3 regions of the Mesorhizobium sp. WSM4871 genome follow, and region 2 is predicted to be linked to each of the others. Evidence: predicted binding sites of a transcription regulator. Region 2 holds the regulator's gene; each other region holds the start of a gene.

Region 1 (5,589 bases), on a different contig from region 2:
CGAATGAAAACATCGGCTTTGACCCAATCGCGGTATCGCTTGAAAACCGTGTTCCAGCTCCCGAAGAAGGCTGGAAGGTCGCGCCACGGGCTTCCTGTCCGCACGATCCAAAGCAATGCCTCAATGAAGCGGCGATTGTCGCCACCACTTCGTCCGGGATCGGCTGGCTTACCCAGACAATGCGGTTCCATCTTCGCCCATTGGGCGTCCGTCAGCACAAATCGTTCCATCCAAAGCTTGAATCACAATCAAGCCAAAAGTGGAATCCTGAATCTCAACAAGCCTTAGGACAACAGGGCAAGTAGGCGGCTCAAACGCCAGTGACAAACCCGTCCAGCACGCGTTTCTGGCCGGCCTTGTCGAAGTCGATGGTCAGCTTGTTGCCTTCGATTGCCGCGATGTTGCCGTTGCCGAATTTCTGGTGGAAGACGCGGTCGCCGACGCTGAAGGCCGACGGCGTGTCGGCGACGGATTTGGCGACCAGCTCGCCGTCGATGGTGCGGCCCTTGACGCTGGTGCGGCCGGCGCCGTAGCCGGAGTCGGTCTCGCCATAGCCGATGCGCTCGACCTGATGGCCGGAGCGCGAGCCCCAGTTGCGGTCGGTCGCCTCGGTGCGGTTGGCTTGCGCGCGCTGCCAGCCCGGCGTCGCATATGTGTTGGAGAAGCTTCCCGATTTCTCTTCGCCGACATTGTCGAAGCGCGAGGCGCCGTAAGGGTTCTGTCGGCCGCCACGGCCCGAGGCGAATGAGCCGCCACCATAGGAATTGCCATAGCCGCCATAGGAGTTGCCGCTTTCGGCGACCTCGACATGGGCTTCCGGCAGTTCTTCGAGGAAGCGCGAGGGAATGGTTGACTGCCACAGGCCATGGATGCGGCGGTTGGAGACGAACCAGAGGTGCAGGTTCTTCTTGGCCCGGGTCAGCCCGACATAGGCGAGGCGGCGCTCTTCCTCGAGCCCGGAGCGGCCGCCTTCATCCAGTGACCGCTGATGCGGGAACAGGCCTTCCTCCCAGCCGGGGAGAAATACGGTCTCGAATTCGAGGCCCTTGGCCGAATGCAGCGTCATGATGTTGACGGCGTCGAGGGACTCATTCTGCTCGGCGTCCATCACAAGTGCTACATGTTCAAGGAAGGAGCGCAGCGATTCATACTCCTCCATGGAGCGGATCAGCTCCTTCAGGTTCTCCAGCCGTCCCGGTGCTTCCACCGAGCGGTCGTTTTTCCACATGTCGGTGTAGCCGCTCTCCTCCAGAATGGTCTCGGCGAGTTCGGTGTGCGGCGTGGTCTCCAGCGCTTTTTGCCAGCGTTCGAAATTCGCAGCGACCTCGCGCAGCGCGGCGCGCGGCTTCGGCTTCAGCTCGTCGCTTTCGGCGAGCTTGGCGGCGGCCTCCAGCATCGGGATGCGCAGCGCGCGCGCGGTGTCGTGGATCTGGCGGATGGTGGCTTCGCCAAGCCCGCGCTTCGGCACGTTGACGATGCGCTCGAAGGCGAGGTCGTCGGCGCCTTGCGCGACGACGCGGAAGAAGGCCAGCGCGTCGCGGATTTCCATGCGTTCGTAGAAGCGCGGGCCGCCGATGACGCGGTAATTGAGGCCGAGCGTGACGAAACGGTCCTCGAATTCGCGCATCTGGAAGGACGCGCGCACAAGAATGGCCATGTCGTTGAGATTATGCTTCTGCCGCTGATAGGCCTCGATGGTCTCGCCGACGGCGCGCGCCTCTTCCTCCGAGTCCCAGGCGGCGTGGACATGCACCTTCTCGTCGTCCTCGGCGACTTTTTCGGTGAACAGCGTCTTGCCGAAGCGGCCCTCATTGTGGGCGATCAGGTGGGAAGCCGTGCCAAGAATGTGCGCGGTCGAGCGGTAGTTGCGCTCCAGCCTTATGATGGTGGCGCCGGGGAAATCCTTGTCGAAGCGCAGGATGTTGTCGACCTCGGCGCCGCGCCAGCCATAGATGGATTGATCGTCGTCGCCGACGCAGCAGATGTTTACGGTGGCCGGGCGCTGATATCCCTCCCCCTTGAGGGGAGGGTGGCCGGGCGAAGCCCGGTCGGGTGGGGTCCTGGCGGCAGTGCTCGACGTTTTTGCGGTGCCTTCTGCGGCGACCCCCTCCGCCCGCTTCGCGGGCACCTCCCCCTCAAGGGGGGAGGATTGTGGCCGCTGCGCCAAGAGCCGCAGCCACATGTACTGCGCGGTGTTGGTGTCTTGGTACTCGTCGACGAGGATGTATTTGAAGCGCTTGTGGTATTCCTTCAGCACATCGGGATAGGCGCGGAAGATGCGGATCGGGTGGCACAATAGGTCGCCGAAATCGCAGGCGTTGAGCGTCTGCAATCGCTCCTGATAGGCCTTGTAGAGCTCGCGGCCCTTGCCGTTGGCGAAGGAGCGGGCGTCGCCCTCGGGGATGTCGGCCGGGCCAAGCCCCTTGTTCTTCCAGCCGTCGATCATCTGGGCGAACTGCTTGGCCGGCCAGCGCTTGTCGTCCAGCCCCTCGGCCTGGATCAGCTGCTTGATCAGGCGCACGACGTCGTCGGTGTCGAGAATGGTGAAATCGGATTTGATCCCCGCCAGCTCGGCGTGCCGGCGCAGCAGCTTCACGCCGATCGAGTGAAACGTGCCGAGCCAGGGCATGCCCTCGACATTGCCTTCGCCGATCAGGATGCCGATGCGCTGCTTCATCTCGCGCGCCGCCTTGTTGGTGAAGGTGACGGCGAGGATCTGCGAGGGGAAGGCCTTGCCAGTGGCGAGGATGTGGGCGATGCGGGTGGTGAGCACGCGCGTCTTGCCGGTGCCGGCGCCGGCCAGCACCAGAACCGGGCCTTCGGTGGTCTCCACCGCCAGCCGCTGCTCGGGGTTCAACCCCTTGAGATAGTCGGGCGCATTGTTTTGGCCGCTGCGGGCGGCCATGGCGCGCGCGGCGATGCCGGACGGGGCCGCGGGCCGCGCATTCGGTTCGTCAAAAAAGGGCATGTCTTCCGAAAAGCCGGACATCGCCCCCGAATGTAGTGATTCGGCAGCGAAAGGCCAGAAGTGTCTACGTTTTGTTCCGATTTGGAAGCCGAATTGCCGATCGCCGTGCGAATATTATCGCCCGGCGCCCGACAATCCGGCCAAAGCCCTCTTGCGAGTGTTAGCTGGCGGCGGCCCGCATGCGCTCGCCGATCTTGTCGGCGACGTAGCCGGCATCGCGTGCCGCGCCGTGGATCATCGTGGAGGAGGTCGAATGCTGGAAATGCAGACCGCAGACATAGAGGCCCGGTTCGCCCTCCACAGTGCCGCGATACTGCTTCACCCGGCCAGTGTCGTCGAAGACCGGCAGCTTGATCCAATCCAGCCCGGCGCGGAAACCGGTGCACCAGATGACGTTCGAAACGTCGAGAACCTGGCCATCGTCGAGCAGCGGCTTGCCGTCACTGACGCCGGCGACGCGGGAGACCCTGCGAATGCCGGCGGCGTCCAAATCGCCGGGCTTGACCCGGATCAGCGGCAGGCCATGGGCCAGTTGCCCCGGCTTGGCCCTGCGGCCCATTGGGGTGTCGACCGTGAGCAATCGGTGGAAAACGATGCGGAAGACGATCGGGAGGACCAGGCGCATGGCAAAATAGCCATTGTAGGCGACCGGGATGTTGCCGGGATGTCGTCCGGCCAGCCAGACCTGGTGCGTGCGGGCGAGATCCATGGCGATTTCCGCGCCGGAATTGCTGGCGCCGACCAGCAGCACGCTGCCCGTATTGAGCTGCGCGGGATTCTGGTAGGCGCTTGAGTGGAATTGCCGGATCGACGGATCGAGCGATGCGGCGAAATCCGGGATTTTCGGCTTCTGGTAGCTCGAGGCCGCGGCCACGACGTGATTGGCGACGTAGCGGGTCCGGCCCGATGTGACGACATAGCGGTCGCCGGTACGGGTCACCTCGTCGACCTTGACGGCGGTGCGTACCGGGAGGGCGAATTTCCTCGCATAGGCTTCGAGATAGTCGGCCATCTCGTCCTTGGTCGGGAAGGAATAGCGGCCAGCGGGGAAGGGCATGCCGGCCAGTCCGTCAAAGCGCGCCGGCGTGAACAGGCGCAACGAATCCCAGCGTGAGCGCCAGATGTCGCCGACGCGTTCGCGCGCTTCCAGGATGACGAACTTCACGCCCTTGCGGGCGAGGTGATAGCCGACGGATAGGCCGTTTTGGCCGGCGCCGATGACGACGACATCGACATGTTCTTCCCTGCGCGCGGGCCGCTTTTCGTCGCCTGTTGGCGCCTGGCTGCCCGTTGCCAGCAGTGCGCCGGCCTCCAGGTGCATGAACGCCGCACCCTGTTCCAGCAACGCGCCGGCGCGCGCCCTGGTTTCGGTGATGCCGACGCCATGATGGCCGTGTGGTTTCATTTCGTGGGTCGAAGTCGGGTTCATGATCGCTCCATGCGGTTCGTCAGTGTGGAGCAAAATAGCGAACCGGCACGGCGCCGCTTCGGGGAGACACCTCACGAGAGAAGAAAATGCCATGGGGATTTTCCCCCATGCCCCACGCGATCTTCGGATCCTGTCAGACCAAGCCGTTTTGGAAGGCGTAGGCTGCCGCGGCGGTGCGCGAGTTGACGGCCAGCTTGTCGAAGATGTTGCTGAGATGTCGGTCGACGGTCTTTTCGCTTAGCCCTAATTCTGTCGCGATCAGCCTGTTCGTCTTGCCGGTGGCGACGAGGCCGAGGACCTCGATCTCGCGCCGCGTCAGACCATGCGAAGATGAAGCGGCCGGCCGCATCAACAGATTGACGCGAGCGAGGTCGGGTGCGGCGCCAAGCGCTGCGAAAACCGATCTGGCGACCTCGAATTCCAGTTCGGCTCCATCTTCGTCGCCAAGCATGCGGCAGGCCTGACCGGCCAGCACGCGCAGACGCGCCTCCAGATAGGGCGCGCCGGCGCGCTGCCAGATCGTCAGCGCTGCACGGAAATGGCCGAGCGCTGTCGCGGCATTACCGCCAGCGATCTCGATTTCGCCTCTCGCCTGCGAGGTCATCGCGGCCAGGATCTCGGTGGCGAAGCGGCCGGCGATCGCCTCCAGTTCCGCGCAGGCTTCGCGCGCTTCGTCGACGGCGGCCGCTGCCATCATGATCTCGACCACCGCCGGCAGCAGGCGGGCACGGCCCAGCGGCGCCCTGGTCGTGGCCAGCACACGGCGAATGGTTGCCGCCGCCTGCTCAGCCCGGCCCTGCGTGAGGCGCAGCAGCGCCATGCCGGGCTGCGGCTCCAGTCCGAGCCGGCTGGCGGTGCGGTAGAGGTCTTCGGCGGCGGCGAATTCTCCGCGCAGCCGATGGATTTCGGCCTCCTGATAGGCCGCGCCCGCCGCCGCTTCGTTGCCGATGGCATGCGTCAGCGACAGCGTCGCGCGCCTGGCCTCGGCGATGGAGTCCTGCCAGGCGCCGTTCAATTCCATGATCTCGGCGCGGTGCAACAGGCAGACGCCGTTGAACTGCACCAGTTGCGGCTGCGCCCCGCACCAGTCCGACAGCGCTTGCGTCCATTCGCGCGAACGATCGAATGCGTAGACCTGTCGGCACGCGGCGATGAGGTTGCAGTAGATGAGGCCGGTGACGATGGGCGAGAG
Region 2 (5,589 bases):
GGTTATACGGCGGGTTGTCTTGTCGCCGAAAGCCATCGCTGAAGGAAGGACCCAGGGCAGGCACTGGAAGCGGATGTGGTTGCGCGGACTTTCGCGCGTCGCGCGTTCATGTAGCATAGGAGGTCAAGGGCGCAAGGGGCAGACCCGATGGCTGGACGAGGCCGGGATACGGACGAGGGCGAGGACGCGATCAGCGGCGTCAGCGAACGGTTGCTGTTCGCCGCCTCCGTTCCCGTCCCGCCGGCGCCAGCTTCGCTGCCGCGCCTCGATATCCCGCCGCCCTTGCCGCCGGATCGCACGCCGACGGTGCCGGTCCCGACTGTCGGCACCACGACCCGCCTTGGCGGGCAGTTTCGCCGCCTTTCGTCATCCAGCATCCGCGCCGCCGTGGTCTCGGCGGCCAGCCTGGAAATCGACCGGGGCATCGCCTTCCTGCTGGTGCCGGTTTTCCTCGCATCCGGGGCGATCTTCTATTTCTCGCTTGCCGTGGAACCGGGTTTTGCGCAACCCATCGCCGTCGTGGTCCTGATGGCGTTGTGCGCGGCCGGCTCGCGGTCATGGCGCAAGACGCATCTGTGCTTCATGGCGGCGCTGTTGTGCGCGCTCGGCGTGCTCGCCGCCAAGGTCGAGACCTGGCGCGTCGCAACGCCGATGCTCGGTTCGGAAATCCCGACGCGGCTGACCGGCCGTGTCGTCAGCCTCGACCAGATGGCGAATGGCCGCGTCCGGCTGGCCATCGATGTGATCTCAACCGCCCGGCCGACGCTGCGCTATCCCCCGGAACGGGTTCGCGTTTCCGCGTCAAAAATACCGCCTGGCATGACCGCCGGATCCGTGGTGACCGGCTACGCCAGGCTGCTGCCGCCGACCGGCCCGGTGCGGCCGGACAGCTATGATTTCTCCTTCGACAGCTATTTCACCGGCATCGGCGCCAGCGGCTTTTTCCTCGGCACGCCGAAACTTGTCGGCGCGGATGCCACGCCGCCAGATGGCACACTGCTTGCCGCGCGCCTTTCTTCGGCGGTCGAGAACGCCCGCGAGAGCATCGCGAACCGTATTCGCGGTCAAGTTGGCGGCGCCGAGGGCGAAATCGCCGCGGCCCTGATCGTCGGCGTGCGCGCCGGTATCCCGGAAAAGATCAACGAGGCGATGCGGCGCACCGGCATCTACCACATCATTTCCATCTCCGGCCTGCATATGGCGCTGGTCGCCGGTACGGTCATGGCGCTGCTGCGCGGCGCCTTCGCGCTGTTTCCCGATTTTTCCTCGCGCCGGCCGATCAAGAAATACGCGGCCGCGGCCGCACTCTTTTCGATCGCGGCCTATCTCGTCATTTCTGGCGTGGTGGTCGCGGCCGAGCGCAGCTTCATCATGCTGGCGGTGATGCTGATCGCGGTGCTCTTCGACCGGGCAGCACTGACCATGCGCAATCTGGCGATTTCGGCGATTGCCGTCATCCTGGTGTCGCCGCACGAGGTGGTCGGCCCGAGCTTCCAGATGTCGTTTGCCGCGACCGCCGCACTTGTCGGCGCCTATGCCGGCTGGTCCGATTACCGTGCAGGCAAGGTCACCACGCCACCGCCACGACGATCGCTGCCTGGTTTCGTCACGCGAAAATTCCTGGCTGCGATGGGCGGCCTCGCCATGACCTCCATCATCGCCGGCGGCGCAACGGCGCTTTTCGCCATCTGGCACTTCCAGCGCGTCTCGCCGCTCAGCCTGTTCGCCAACCTGGCCGTCATGCCTGTTGTTTCGCTGGTGGTCATGCCTTTCGCGGTTCTCAGCGCGTTGGCGATGCCGTTCGGCGCCGACGGCCCTTTCCTCTATGTGATGGGCAAAGGGCTCACGGCGATGATTGCCCTGTCCGGCTGGATATCGCAGCGCTCGCCGATCGATGCGGTCGGGCTGATTTCGCGTCAGTCCGTCCTGCTGGTGACGATCGCCCTTGTCATCGCGACCATGGCGACGACCCGGCTACGGCTCGCGGCCCTTCCTTTCGCGCTCGCCGGACTGCTGACGATTTCCCACACCCGCACGCCCGACGTCCTGATCTCGGAGGACGGGCATCTGGTGGCGCTGTCGATCGGGAACGGCGAACTTGCCATCAACCGGGTACGTTCGAACGTGTTTACCACCGACAACTGGAAGCATGCGCTGGTATCCGAAACCATCGTCGAACCGGAGACGTTCGCCAAGGGCGACGCTCAGTTTGACATAACCGATCCGGCCGAATTGCCGCCGGGCGCGCCGTTCTACTGCACAGAAGGCCTGTGCATAGCCAGGCATCCGTCGGGCGCTATCGTCGCGCTCGCCGACGACCGCAAGACCGCCCGGCCAGCCTGCGCCTTTGCCGACCTGATCGTCATCGACGATGCCACCGCCTACGATCCCTGCCGCAATCCGCTGATCCTTGTCGTCACCAAACGGCAGCTTGCCCGCGCCGGCAGTGCCGCCGTCTTCTTCAACCCGCAATCGGCGACCATGCGTGCAGAAATCCGCTTCGCCGTCGAAGCGCCATATCGGCCATGGCATACCCAGCGAAAGTTTTCGCGCGAGGCGAGGGGGCTGCCGCCATACCGCAAGCCCGAGAAATCCAAGCCGTCTGTGGTTCAGTAACGCCGGATCAAACCGACGAGCTTGCCTTGCACCTTGACGCGGTCCGGCCCGAAGATGCGCGTCTCGTAGGCCGGGTTGGCGGCTTCGAGTGCGATCGAAGCGCCCTTGCGGCGGAACCGTTTCAGCGTCGCTTCCTCCTCGTCGACCAGCGCCACGACGATCTCGCCAGGCTGGGCGGTGTCGGCATTGCGGATGATGACCGTGTCGCCGTCGAAGATGCCGGCTTCGATCATCGAGTCGCCCTTGACCTCGAGCGCGTAGTGCGCGCCGCCTGTAATCATGTCCGGCGGTACCGAGATGGAGTGCGTCTGGTGCTGGATGGCGTCGATCGGCACACCCGCGGCGATGCGGCCCATCACCGGAATGGACACCGCGGCAACGGCGTCGTCATTGTTGCCGGCGGAAGGCATTCGCGATAGCGCCGGCTTGATCTGCCGTCCGAGGTTACCCTGCCCGGAATTGTTTTGGCCAAGGCTGCCCTGAATGACGCTCGGCGAGAATTTGCGCGCCGCATTGAGGCCAGGGGCAATCGAGTCGGGAAGACGCAGCACCTCCAGCGCACGAGCGCGATTCGGTAGCCGGCGAATGAAGCCGCGTTCCTCCAGCGCCGTGATCAGCCGATGGATCCCGGATTTGGAGGCGAGATCGAGCGCTTCCTTCATCTCGTCGAACGAGGGCGGAATGCCGCTTTCCTTCATCCGTTCGTGGATGAACATAAGCAGTTCATGTTGCTTGCGTGTCAGCATCGCGGCCCCCAAAACAGAATCAGAAAAACAAACCCAGAACAAACACTATCTGTTCCAGTTGTGTTCCGCAACCATTTAAAGTTTAATGAATGTGTTGACGTTTTGTTCAGCGTAGCATCAGCACGCTGCAGGCAGCGCCGGCCGCGGCGACGGGAGCGAAAGGCTCACGCACGATCAGCCCATTGGCGTCGGCCAGCATTCTTAGCATCGAGGAATCCTGGATGCCGAACGGCGTCGCCTTGAACGATCCGGCCTCTTCGGTCACCACGGCGCGCACATAATCCTGCCTGAGATCGTTCGCCGGCATTGCGGCGCCGAGCCGCGCCTCGCGCATGTCCTGCCGATACGCCCGGCCGCCGAGCCGCGCCAGCAGCGGCTTCAGAAAAAGCTGCGTGCAGACCAGGCTCGCCACCGGGTTGCCGGGCAGGCCGATGCATCTGACAGTGCCCAGCCGCCCGGACATCAGCGGCTTGCCGGGGCGCATGGCGATCTTCCAGAAATCGAGCGTCATGCCTTCGCCGGTCAGCACGTCATGGACGAGGTCGTGGTCGCCGACCGAAGCGCCGCCGAGGGTGACGAGGACATCGGCGCCGGCGGCGACCGCCTTTTTCACCAGAGTGGCGATCGCTTCCTTGCGATCCGCGGCGATGCCGAGATCGAGGGCATTTGCACCGACCGACCGGGCTGCGGCGGCAACGCCATAGGCATTGGACGAGATGATCTGGTCGGGCCCGAGGTCGCTGCCCGGCGGCAGCAATTCGTCGCCGGTGGCGATGATGGCGACCAGGGGCCGTTTCACCACGCTGACACGCGGATGATTGGCCGAGGCTGCCAGCGACAATGCGGCCGGATCGAGCAGGCGGCCCTTCTCCAGCAGGACATCGCCTTTCGAGAAGTCGAGCCCCAGACGGCGTATGTTTCGCCATTCCGGCGTCGGCTCGGTCACTTCGATGCTGCCGCCGCCGAGATCCCTGGCGTTCTCCTGGATAACGATGGTGTCGGCGCCGGCGGGAAGCGGCGCTCCGGTAAAAATGCGCACGGCTTGCGCCGGACCGACAGTGCCTTCGAAGCCACGACCGGCCGGCGCCATGCCGATCACCGAAAGCCTGGCGGGTGCGGATGTGACATCGGCGGCCCGCGCCGCATAGCCGTCCATGGCCGAGGCATTGAAGGGCGGCTGGGTGCGCAGCGCCATCACGGGCTCGGCCAATACCCGGTCAGCCGCGTCCATCAGCGCAACGCTTTCGGCTGGTAGCGCCGTCGCACCGTCAAGGAGGCGTTCGAGCGCCTCCGCCACCGGGACCAGCGCCATTTAAGAACCTGCCTTGTAGTCGCCGGACTTGCCGCCGGTCTTTTCCACCAGCCGGACGCCGGAGATCACCATGGCGCGGTCGACCGCCTTGGCCATGTCGTAGATCGTCAGGCAAGCGACCGAGGCCGCGGTCAGGGCTTCCATCTCGACGCCGGTCTTGCCGGTGACGCGGACCAGCGCCGTGACCTTGAGGCCGGGCAGCGACTGGTCCGGTTCGATATCGATGGAGACTTTTGTCAGCAGCAGCGGGTGGCAGAGCGGGATCAGTTCATGCGCCTTCTTTGCCGCCATGATGCCGGCGATGCGTGCGGTGCCGAGCACGTCGCCCTTCTTGGCATCGCCCGCCAGGATCATTTCCAGTGTTTGCGGCCGCATCGAGACAAAACCTTCGGCGATCGCCGTGCGCGTCGTCTCCGCCTTGTCACCGACATCGACCATATTGGCTTCGCCTTGCGCGCCAAGATGGGTGAGGGCGGCTGACATCGTCAGATAACCTCTGCTGGGGCCTTGCCGGTCAACAGCGAGCGCGTTGCTGCAGCCACGTCCTGTTGCCGCATCAGGCTCTCGCCGACGAGGAACGTGCCGATGCCGCTCCTCTCCAGCCTGCGGCAGTCGTCATGTGAAAAGATACCGCTCTCGCTGACCAGCAGCCGATCGGCCGGCACCATCGCGGCCAGCCGCTCTGACGTCTCGATGCTGGTTTCGAACGTCCTGAGATTGCGGTTGTTGATGCCGATCAGCCGCGACGACAGTTTCAAGGCGCGTTCCATCTCAGCTTCGTCATGCACTTCGACCAGCGCATCCATGCCGAGTTCGAAAGCCGTGGATTCGAGTTCGCTCGCCACGCCGTCATCGACGCTGGCCATGATGATCAAGATGGCGTCAGCGCCCCAGGCACGCGCCTCGTAAACCTGA
Region 3 (5,589 bases), on a different contig from region 2:
ACCGCGTCGCTGACGCTCGGTGTGATGTGCACCATAGGCCCGCTGCGCTTCATCGGTTTCCTCAATGCCTTTCGAGAGCGCTATCCAGGCATAGAAGTGACCGTGATCGAGGGCGCGGCAAGCCATCTCACCGACCTTCTGACCGAGGGCAAGCTTGACGTCGCCCTGCTGGCAAGACCCGAACCATTCGACCATGGCCTGAAGGCGGATCCTGTTTACCGGGAGCGCTTCGGTATCGCCTTCTCGACCGGTCATCCTTTCGAGATGCGCAATACGCTTCATCTTGCCGACGTTCGCGGCGAAGCCTATCTCGAGCGCATCAATTGCGAATATGGCGATCACATAGACGGGCTCTGCCGGAACATCGGCTTCGATATCCGCAGCGCCTTTCGCAGCGAGCGCGAGGATTGGATTCTGGCGATGATCGCCGCGGGCATGGGCGTCTGCTTCATCGCGGAATACTCGGCCAGCCATCCCGGGGTCTGTCACAGGCCCGTCGTCGACCCTGAAATCATACGCGAGGTGTCGCTCGTTTCAGTGACCGACCGCTTGCCTTCACCTGTTGTCTCGGCTTTTGCCGAAGCGGTGAGGGAGCACGACTGGCAAATGGCCCAATAGGAGCTCCGGTCAAAGCGCATCCGCGTGGCCGGGAGCGCGGGGCGGACCATTCACAGGCGGATGCGGTTCGTCAACCGGGCGCGGATGGCGAAACAGCGATCACCCGCGCCGGTTCAGAGCTCCTTTTCCGCCAGTTCGCGAAACGCGTCGGGAACCGACCGCCGCGGCCCGAGCGCCACCGAGGCATAACCGACCGCTTCCCAGCCGAAACGGTCGCGGATCTTGTCGATGGCGCGGTCGGCGGTCCAGCGTGCGGCACCCTTGTGCGTGCCGGGGCGGCGCCGGTCGTCGTCGAGGCCGAGCGGCAGTTCCAGTTGCAGGCCCGCCTGCTGCTCCAGATGCGAGACGGCGATCGCCAGCAGCGAGATGGTCTTTTCGTGCGGATGATCGACAAGCACCTTGCGCACCAGCGCCTCGGCGATCTCGGCCAGCATGGCGGTTGCCGAAATCGGCTGGTCGAGAGTGATCGAGCGCGTCACCGAGCGCAAATCGGCGAAGCGGACGCGCACCGTCACCGTGCGGCCGGGCCGCGATTTCGCCCGCAGCCGCGTGGCGACCCGGTCGGCCAGATGCAGCAGCGCCGGCACGAAGACATTTTCGGCGGCGGGCTTCCTGCCGAGCGCCGACTGCGCGCCGGCCGAGCGCGCACGGCGCTGCGTCTCGAGCTTGCGCGGATCGCGGTTCCACGCCAGCGCGTTGAGCTTTTCGCCAGCCGCTGGCCCGAGCAGGCGCTCCAGCGACCATCCCGGCGTCTTCGCCAGCTCGCCGATGGTGTTGACGCCGATGCCGGCCAGCCGCTGCCTGGTGACCGGGCCGACGCCCCACATCAGCTCGACCGGCAAATCGTGCAGGAACTCCAGCTCATGGCGCGGATCGACCACCACCAGCCCGTCGGGCTTGGCCACTTGCGAGGCGATCTTGGCCAGATGCTTGGTGCGCGCCACGCCGACCGAGATCGGCAGGCCGAGTTCTTCGCGCACGCGGCGGCGGATGGAAGCGGCGATCTCGGCCGGCGGACCGAACAGATGGGTGCAGCCGGCGACATCGGCGAAGGCCTCGTCGATGGAAATACGCTCGACCACCGGCGTGAAATCGCCAAGCACTTGAATAGCCGCGTCGCCCAGCCGCTGGTAGTCCCAGAAGTTGCCGCCGACGAAGATCAGCCCGGGGCAGAGTTCGCGCGCCCGCCGCCCCGGCATGCCGCCGCGCACGCCGAAAGCCCTGGCCTCATAGGAGGCGGCCAGCACGACGCCGCTACCGACGGCGATCGGCTTGCCGCGAAGCGACGGGTCAAGCAATTGCTCGACCGAGGCATAGAAGGCGTCGAGATCCGCGTGGAGGATGTTGGCTTCCATCCGAGCCGTTCGCCCGCGGCGATTGGAACGCCGCATTGTCTTGAGGGTGGCTGACCGGAACATACAGAGAACATTGCAGGCGGATTGTCAAGGAGCGCCATGGATGAGCCAAGCACCCCCCTCTGTCCTGCCGGACATCTCCCCCGCAAGGGGGGAGATCGGATGTCATCTCGGCTTTCGCCAACTATCAACGCGGGAAGGCAGGCGGGACGTCGAGACTGCCAATCTCCCCCTTTGCGGGGGAGATGTCCGGCAGGACAGAGGGGGTGCCTCGCGCGACCGTTGCGTCAAGTCATTGTTCAGCGTGGACTCCTGCAGTCGCTGTCGCGGGAAACAGAACGATAGCCTACCGCCGTCCGCCAATAAACGCCGCCGCGCGCGCGACATGCGTGTCGCGGTGCGTGCGGGCGGCCAGCGCCAGCCATTCACGGCCGATGGCGTCGGCGACCTCCGGTCGGCCCTGGCGCAAGGTGATTTCGACCTGGCTGGCCAGGATCTCGACCTGGAGCGCGGAATAAGCGTCGGTGTCGCGACCGCAGCGGCGGTGTGCCTCGCCAAGCCACTCCATCGCTTCGGGCAGTGCCCCGTGGGCGGCATAGGTCAGTGCCAGCGCACGCGCCACCGCGCCTTCCCAGCAGGGATCGTTCATCTGGCAGCTCAGCGCAAAGGCTTCTTCCAACCCTGGCCGCAGCTCCCTCGGGTTCGCCTGCTGGCGGGTTCGGGATTCGCTCAGCACCGCGACCGGCCACGGCCGGAAGGAAATCCAGCGCTGTTCCTCGACCAGCGCCAGGCAATCGCCAAGCCAGCTATCGGCTTCCGGCAGCCGGTCCGCCGCAAGCAGGCCCCAGCCGCCCAGCCCCAACGACCAGATCTCGCGGCGGCGGTTGCCGGCGGAGCGGGCGTGCTCCAGCGACAGGGCGTAGTTGTCCAGCCCTTCTTCGATGCGGCCCCAGTCGATGAGGTTGAAGCCGATGACGCCGTGGATGCCGGCGAGCGCATCGCTATCCTCGGCCAATTCGACGGCCTGCGCCAGATAGGTGGCGGCGGTCGGGCGGCGGCCGGCCAGCGCCTCGACATAGCCAAGTTCGCGAAAGCCCGCCGAGGCGACGTCGGCGCTGCCCGACCGACGGGCCAGCTCGGTGCTCTGGCGAAGCAGGATCGAGCCCTCGTCGTCATAGCCCCTGACCGAATGGACCAGCGCGGTGCCGAGCTCGAAGGTGGCGGCGGCCGTGAGATGCGGGTCATTGGTCTTCTCGGCGTCGCGGACCGCGCGGCGCAGGCAATCGATGCCGGCATCCGCGGCACCGGCCGAGAGCGCGGCAAGGCCGGATTGCATCAGCGACCTGACGAAGGCTTCCGGCGAAATGCCGCCGGGCGGCGAGGCAATGGTGCGGCGAGCCGCGCTGCGCAGTGCCGCCGACGGCTTTTCGCCGAGCTCGGCCAGGAACACGGCTTCCGCCGCCTCGACCTGGCCGAGTGCGGCGTCATAGCGCCCGGCCAGCGCCAGGCTTTTGACCAGCAGGATATGGGCGCCTTCGTCATACGGGCTGCGCCGCACACCAAGCTCGGCCAGCCGCGTGGCGCGGCCATGGTCGTCGATGGACATTGCCCGGATGGTCTCTTGCCTGATCCGCGCTTCGACGATGCCGGCAATGCGTTCGCGCTCGACCAGCAGCCAGGTCGAAAATTCCGGGCTGCAGCGGGGCTCCATGCCGCCCAGCAGCGGGCCGGCCTGCTCGACATCGAAATCATCGCGGTCGAGGTTCCAGACATCGACCTCGATGTCGGCGGCAAAGCGGCACTCGACCGGATCGCCGTTCAGGCATTCCGACGCGTTGAGCGCCTTGCGCAGCGAAGCCAGGCACCAGCGCAGGGAGCCGAGCGGATCGACGGTTTCGGGAAACAGCTCCGCCGCCAGGCTGCGCCGGTCAAGCGGCGCGCGCGCCAGCGCCAGGCGGGCAAGTAGCGCCCAGGCCTGATGGCCGCGCACCGGCTGGCTTTGCCCGGCGGCATCGAGGATCGCCGGTTCGCCAAGGAGTTTGATTTTCCCGCCCACGCTTTTCCACCATCCGACAGCGACCGCCACAGCCTTGCGCGGCGACCGTGGGACGAAGCGTGTGACCGGTCGCGCACGTTTTTTGGTGTCGCGGCGCAGCGGGTCCAACGGCGCCCGGTTTCAAGGCCCCCGTGGACCCAACAAGTCAACGCAACAACGTAACAATGGAGACCGACAATGCCAACGTTCATCATCGAACGCGAGATTCCAGGCGCCGACAAGCTCAGCCCAGCCGAGCTGAAGGAGATTTCAGCGAAGTCCAACGCGGTCGTGGCCGGGCTCGGCGCGCCCTACAAATGGGTGACCTCCTATGTCGCCGGCGACAAGATCTACTGCGTCCATGAGGCCGACAGCGCCGCTGTCGTCGAGCGGCATGCCCGCGAGGGCGGCTTCCCTGCCAACAAGGTGACCGAGATCGCGGCGTTCATCGGACCCGCGACAGCCAGTTGAGGCGCGCCAAACCTTGATCGGAAAGATCACGCCCAAACAATGAGATAGGGCCTGATCCCTGCAAATTGAATCGGGCAGATCAATCGAGACGCGCGGCAAACGCGGCGCACGCGCCCGTTTCCGCCACACCAACGAATGGAAAGAAAATGACCATCACGCTTTGGACGCGGCGCCTTGCCGCTTCATCCCTGCTTTCGATCGCGGCCACCGCCACCCAGGCCCACGGCGCCAGCCAGCTGGCCGACAAGGTGCGGGCGGCCAACAGCCGCTTCGAGACCGTGTCGGCGGCGACCGCCGAAGGTTACGCGCCGATCCCCTGCGCCAGCGGCCTGGCCGGCGGCGCCATGGGCATCCACTATGTCAATGCAACCTATCTTAGGGATGACGCGATCGATGTCGGCAAGCCGGAAGCGGTGATGTACGAGCCGATGGCCGACGGCACGCTCAAGCTGGTGGCGGTCGAATATATCATCTCGAAGGGCCCGGCCTCGCTCGAAGGGCAGCTGTTCAACTTCAACAGCGCGCCCAACCGCTACGGTCTCGGCCCGTTCTACGAGCTGCATGTCTGGGCCTGGAAACACAACCCGACCGGCACGTTCGCCGACATGAACCCGAACGTGTCCTGCGAGGCGATGAAGGGGATGTAGCCGGCCGTCTCACATCCGCGAGGAAGATCGCACCAGCACCCGGCCTCTCTACGAGGGAGGCCGGCAGTGGCCGATAAGAGGTTTGGACCATGACTTTGATCAAGACGGGGACCATGATCAAGACGAGCGGCGATCACGCCTTCGCGGAAAGGCGCATCGCTTCGCCCTTCCTGCGTCTTGCGTTCGCCATGCTGGCGCGAATGGCGCGCGGCTGGCGGGCGCGCCGCGACCGCCGCCATCTCGAGGCGATGCCCGATTTCATGCTCAGGGATATCGGCATCAGCCGATCCGACATCGACTATGTCGCGGCCCATGGCGACACGCGCCCCACGGCGCCCGACTTCTAGAACCAACTTTGGTTCGGGGAGGGGCTTCCGCCTCGGCTTACGCGGCTTCCCTTGCCCAGAGGCGGTGGCCGTAGCGGCGGAAGAAGCGCGCCAGCAGACGCTGCTGCTTGGCGCGG

Evidence for each region. Region 2 encodes LexA, which represses DNA repair genes until DNA is damaged. Its sites were predicted from a motif close to TGTTCNNNNTGTGTTCNG; they were not measured.
Region 1: the regulator LexA is predicted to act here: its motif matches at 3,030-3,047, upstream of AC0L2H_RS07120 (ATP-dependent helicase).
Region 3: the regulator LexA is predicted to act here: its motif matches at 2,029-2,046, upstream of dinB (DNA polymerase IV).

The regions. Positions count from the first base shown of each region.
Region 1 covers NZ_JBVVPU010000003.1:97,297-102,885, forward strand. Annotated here, with positions in the region: one part of gene AC0L2H_RS07115 (IS5 family transposase) at 1-230, opposite strand, end outside; gene AC0L2H_RS07120 (ATP-dependent helicase) at 311-2,989, opposite strand; gene AC0L2H_RS07125 (flavin-containing monooxygenase) at 3,129-4,397, opposite strand; gene AC0L2H_RS07130 (LuxR C-terminal-related transcriptional regulator) at 4,531-5,589, opposite strand, start outside.
Region 2 covers NZ_JBVVPU010000005.1:391,550-397,138, forward strand. Annotated here, with positions in the region: gene AC0L2H_RS13660 (ComEC/Rec2 family competence protein) at 148-2,616, shown strand; gene lexA (transcriptional repressor LexA) at 2,610-3,362, opposite strand; gene AC0L2H_RS13670 (molybdopterin molybdotransferase MoeA) at 3,469-4,674, opposite strand; gene moaC (cyclic pyranopterin monophosphate synthase MoaC) at 4,675-5,157, opposite strand; gene trpC (indole-3-glycerol phosphate synthase TrpC) at 5,160-5,589, opposite strand, start outside.
Region 3 covers NZ_JBVVPU010000004.1:384,003-389,591, forward strand. Annotated here, with positions in the region: gene AC0L2H_RS11165 (LysR family transcriptional regulator) at 1-618, shown strand, start outside; gene dinB (DNA polymerase IV) at 732-1,973, opposite strand; gene AC0L2H_RS11175 (AfsR/SARP family transcriptional regulator) at 2,320-4,029, opposite strand; gene AC0L2H_RS11180 (DUF4242 domain-containing protein) at 4,207-4,479, shown strand; gene AC0L2H_RS11185 (hypothetical protein) at 4,626-5,126, shown strand; gene AC0L2H_RS11190 (DUF1127 domain-containing protein) at 5,216-5,473, shown strand; gene AC0L2H_RS11195 (hypothetical protein) at 5,511-5,589, opposite strand, start outside.